Regions from separate parts of the Burkholderia sp. YHN3-13 genome, predicted to be linked through region 2. Evidence: riboswitches for the same ligand, from Rfam matches in the RefSeq annotation. Region 2 holds a riboswitch; the other holds the start of a gene.
What was found. Region 2 has a riboswitch for manganese ahead of AC0KUR_RS25200 (TMEM165/GDT1 family protein). Riboswitches for the same ligand answer to the same signal wherever they lie in the genome.
Positions count from the first base shown of each region.

Region 1: another riboswitch for manganese. It lies ahead of AC0KUR_RS04155 (sodium:calcium antiporter); the one in region 2 lies ahead of AC0KUR_RS25200 (TMEM165/GDT1 family protein).

Region 1 is NZ_JBVVNQ010000001.1:918,945-921,325, reverse strand. Features, by position in the region: gene AC0KUR_RS04160 (copper-binding protein) at 1-246, shown strand, start outside; gene AC0KUR_RS04155 (sodium:calcium antiporter) at 347-1,357, opposite strand; yybP-ykoY riboswitch at 1,460-1,594, opposite strand; gene AC0KUR_RS04150 (metal/formaldehyde-sensitive transcriptional repressor) at 1,712-1,987, shown strand; gene dmeF (CDF family Co(II)/Ni(II) efflux transporter DmeF) at 2,000-2,381, shown strand, end outside.
Region 2 is NZ_JBVVNQ010000012.1:160,352-162,732, reverse strand. Features, by position in the region: gene guaD (guanine deaminase) at 1-759, shown strand, start outside; yybP-ykoY riboswitch at 902-1,023, shown strand; gene AC0KUR_RS25200 (TMEM165/GDT1 family protein) at 1,118-1,690, shown strand; gene AC0KUR_RS25195 (DUF4136 domain-containing protein) at 1,743-2,381, opposite strand, start outside.

The DNA.
Region 1 (2,381 bases), on a different contig from region 2:
GACGGCGCGGCCGATTCGCATGCCGCGCTGACCGACGCCGAGGTGAAGAAGGTCGATGCCGCGAGCGGCAGGATCACGCTAAAGCACGGCGCCCTCGACAACGTCGGGATGCCGGCGATGACGATGGCGTTCAAGGCGAAGGATGCGGCGATGCTCGCGCACGCGCAGGCGGGCGACAAGGTCAAGGTGCGGATCGAGAAGGTCGACGGCACGCTGACGATCGTCAAGCTCGTCAAGGGTTCCTGACCGTCGTCGGCAGGTGCGGCGGTCGCCCGCATCTGCGCAGTGAAGCGCGCCGCGCCGACGTGTCCGTCGGTCGGCGCGCCCGGTCCACGCATCGGCGCATTCAGCGTGTCAGCGTCAGGACCAGATAACCCGCATACCCCGCGCCGTTCGCGAGCAGTGCCCAGATCGCGAGCCCGCGCGTCCGCGCGTTGACGCGCAGCCACGCGGCCGCCGCGAGCGTGATGATCACGCCGGTCAGCACTTCGGGGCGCGGCTCCCACGGCGTCAGCATGATGCCGATCGCCGGCAGCAGCGTGCCCTGGAACACCATCGCGCCGGTAATGTTGCCGAACGCGAGCGTGTCCTTCCTGCGGCGGATCCACAGCACGCTGTTGACCTTCTCCGGCAGCTCCGTCGCGATCGGCACGATGATCAGCGACAGCAGCAGCGCCGAGATGCCGAGCGCATGCGACACGCCTTCCACGCCGTGAATGAAGCCCTTCGCCCCGCCGACCAGCAGCGCGACGCCGATCAGCAGTTGCAGCGCGATCGTCGCGAGGTTGGTCGGCAGGCCCGCGCGCGACAGGAACATCGGATGCGGCGCCTCGGTGCCGTGCCCGGCATCGACGAGCCGGGTCGACGCGCGGAACGTCATCACGACGTACATCACGTAGAGGCCGACGAGCATCGCGGCGAGCAGCGCGCGCACGGCCCAGTTGTGATGCGGGACGAACATCGCGGCGGTCGCCAGCGAAAACGCGGCGAGGAAGTAGTTCATGTCGCGCACGAAGCCCGTGCGTTCCGGCGCGATCGTGCCGCGCAACCCGCGCGAGCGGATCACGGCGAGCGTCATCAGGAACGTGGTGAGCGTCGCGAGCATCAGCGGCGCGCCGAGGATCGCGCCGACGCCGATTTCCTCGTTCACGGCCTGGTTCGCGGTGCCGCCGGCCAGCGCGAGCAGCGGCACCATCGTTTCGGGCAGCGCCGTGCCGACGGCCGCGAACAGCGAACCGGTCACGCCTTCGGAAATCTTCAGGCGTTCGCCGAGATGTTCGAGCGCATTGGTGAAGACTTCGGCCGCGACGAGGATGACGATCAGCATGAACGCCAGTTCGAGGAACATGAACGTCATGCGGCACCTCCGCGGGCAACGGTGGCGTATGGGGAGAGAGCGGGGAGGAACATGGGGACTCCGTGGTCGGACGCTGACGAACCATGGCGCATCCGCCGCCGTCCGACCAGGAACGACGCGACGCGCCCATGGTCTCGCCAAGCCGATCAGGCCGAACGCGCCACGGCCGCAGGCCGAGTGTGTTGACGCGTTCGCTTTCCGGGGACGGAAAGCAGGCTACTCCCCAAAGACGAAGGGCAGTCTAGCCGAGCGGGTTGCTTTCGACAAGCCTTCATCTCGAAAAAAATGTCTCCCTCCACCCTATGGGGAAACCGTCGTGGAGATATACTCCCCTACCCTATACAGGAGCCATCGATGAGTCATACCGTTCGCGACAAACAGAAGCTGCTGAACCGCGTGCGCCGTATCAAGGGTCAGGTCGAGGCGATCGAGCGCGCGCTCGAGGACGAGCGCGGCTGCAACGATGTGCTGCAGCAGATCACGAGCTGCCGCGGCGCGATGAACGGCCTGCTGGCCGTCGTGCTGGAAGACCACATCCGGTCGCATCTCGTCGACGCGGACACGCCGGACGCGCATGAAGGCAGCGCGACCGAGCAGCTCATCGACGTCGTCCACAGTTATTTCAAGTAACCGGATCGGAACATGAGCAAACTCGAGGGGAGTGCCGCCGACGGCTGGCACAGCCATGCGTTTCTCGGCGCCGCGCACGCGCGGAACGAGCGGAAGACCTGGATGGTCATCGGCCTGTGCACGGCGATGATGATCGCCGAAATCGTCGGCGGCACGCTGTTCGGTTCGCTGGCCCTGGTCGCCGACGGGCTGCACATGTCGACGCATGCGGGCGCGATGCTGATCGCGGCGCTGGCCTACACCTACGCACGCAGGCATGCGGACGATCCGCGCTTCGTGTTCGGCACCGGCAAGCTCGGCGATCTGGCCGGGTTCACGAGCGCGATCGTGCTCGCGATGATCGCGCTGCTGATCGGCTACGAGGCGATCGCGCGCCTTCTGTCTCCGGTGCCCA
Region 2 (2,381 bases):
TGGCACGGCAAGGGCCGCCAGATGTACGCGCTCACGCCGCGCTTCGCGCCGACGTCGACCGAGGCGCAGCTCGAGGCGTGCGGCGAACTCGCGCGCCGCCATCCGGACATCTTCGTGCAGAGCCACGTCGCGGAAAACGTCGACGAGGTGAAATGGGTGGCCGAGCTGTTCCCCGGCCATCGCAGTTATCTCGACATCTACGACCGCTACGGGCTGCTGCGCCCGCGCGCGGTGTACGGCCACTGCATCCACCTCGACGACGAGGACCGCCGCCGGATGGCCGAGACGCGCACGGTCGTCGCGCACTGCCCGACGTCGAACTTCTTCCTCGGCAGCGGGCTGTTCGACTTCGACAAGGCCGGCGAATACGACGTACCCGTCACGCTCGCGACCGACGTCGGCGGCGGCACGTCGTTCTCGATGCTGCAGACGATGAACGAGGCCCACAAGGTCGCGCGGCTGTCGGGCCACCACCTGACCGCGACGCGGATGTTCTGGCTCGCGACGGCCGGCGCCGCGCAGGCGCTCGATCTCGCCGACACGGTCGGCACGCTCAAGCCGCGCACCGAGGCCGACTTCGTCGTGCTCGATCCGCAGGCCACGCCGCTGCTCGCGCGCCGCACCAAACGCGCGGATTCGCTCGAGGAACTGCTGTTCGCGTTCGCGCTGCTCGGCGACGACCGCGCGGTGTACCGCACCTACGCGGCCGGCGAGCTCGTCCACGAACGCGGCGCCGCGCGCCGGCCGGCCGCCGCGTAACGGTAACGCCGCGCCGGTACGCAGCCCCGGCCGGCACGGCCCGATCGCGGCCGTACCGGCCGGGCAGCCAGGCGCGCCCTCGCCGACCGGGCTCCCACGCCCGGCCGGCCGCCTTCCCGCACGCAATGCGTCGTGCTAGAATTCGCCGCTCATTGGGGAGTAGCCGCTCCGCTCGATGTCCCGCGCCCCCGGCGCGCATCGTGACGGAGGCGTCCGTCAACAGACTTGGCCGTTCGGCCATGGCGGACGCAGCCACGCTGGCCTGGCGAGACCGATGGTTCACAGTGCGCCGCATCAGGGCCCGGCGCGCCGTGGATCGTCGCTCGCACGCACAACATCGGCCCGTGGAACCCCATACGTGTCCCAAGCCTTCCTGATCTCCACCGGCGCCGTCGCCCTCGCTGAAATCGGCGACAAGACCCAACTGCTTTCCCTCGTCCTGGCCGCGCGCTATCGCAAGCCGGTGCCGATCATTCTCGGCGTGCTCGTCGCGACGCTCGTGAACCACGGTTTCGCGGGCGCACTCGGCGAATGGCTCGGCGCGCTCGTCACGCCGTCGATCATGCGCTGGGCGCTCGCGTTCTCGTTCATCGCGATGGGATTGTGGATTCTCGTGCCCGACAAGCTCGACGCCGACGAAGCCAACGCCACCCGCTCGCGGCTCGGCGTGTTCGGCGCGACGCTCGTCGCATTCTTCCTCGCGGAAATGGGCGACAAGACGCAGATCGCGACCGTCGCGCTGGCGGCGCGCTTCCAGGACTACATCGGCGTCGTGGCCGGCACGACGTTCGGGATGATGCTCGCGAACGTGCCGGCGATCCTGCTCGGCGACCGCTTCGCGCACCGCCTGCCAACCCGGCTCGTGCACGGGATCGCGGCCGTGCTGTTCGTCGTGCTCGGCGCGCTCGCGCTGCTGGGTGTCGGCGTCTGACGGAACAGGATGACCGGCGCGGCCGGGTAGCCGCGCCGGGATGGGCACCGCGTTACTTCGCGACGGCCGCGCCCGAAGCCGGCGCAGCCGGCACCGCGCGCTCGTTGGCGGCCGGCGTCGCCGGCCCGCCGCGCTTGTCGACCGGCAACCGGACCGAGCGGACCGCGCCGTTCGACAGCGGGAAATCGGCGAGCGCGCTGCGCGCGAGGAACGGCATCGCATACAGCAGCGTGCCGTTGTCGCCGGTCGTGCGCGCGGACACGTTGTACACCTCCTTGCCCGTCGCGCGCTCGGTGATGCGGATCCCGAGCGTGTAGTCGAACACCTGGTACGTCTGCGCGACATAGCCGGCCGGCATCGGCCCCCAGGGCCCCCACGGGCCCCACGGCCCGCGCCGCCAGTACGGCCCGGGCGCAAACCACGGGTCGTAGTAGACCGGCTGCGGCACCGTCACGAGATCGCTGCCCACCGCATAGGTCAGCCCGACGAGATAACGCGCCTGCGCCGGCGGCACCTGCCGGAACGCATACGCGGACAGTTCGTTGGCGACGATCGGCTCGTAGGTCGACTGCTCGATGCTGTTCTTCTGCGCCTCGGTGCGCGTGAACGCATAGGTGCGTGTCGCGTCGCTGCCGCTCCAGTCGGAGAAGGCCGTGACCTGGGTCGTCACATAGCTGGTGCAGCCCGTCAG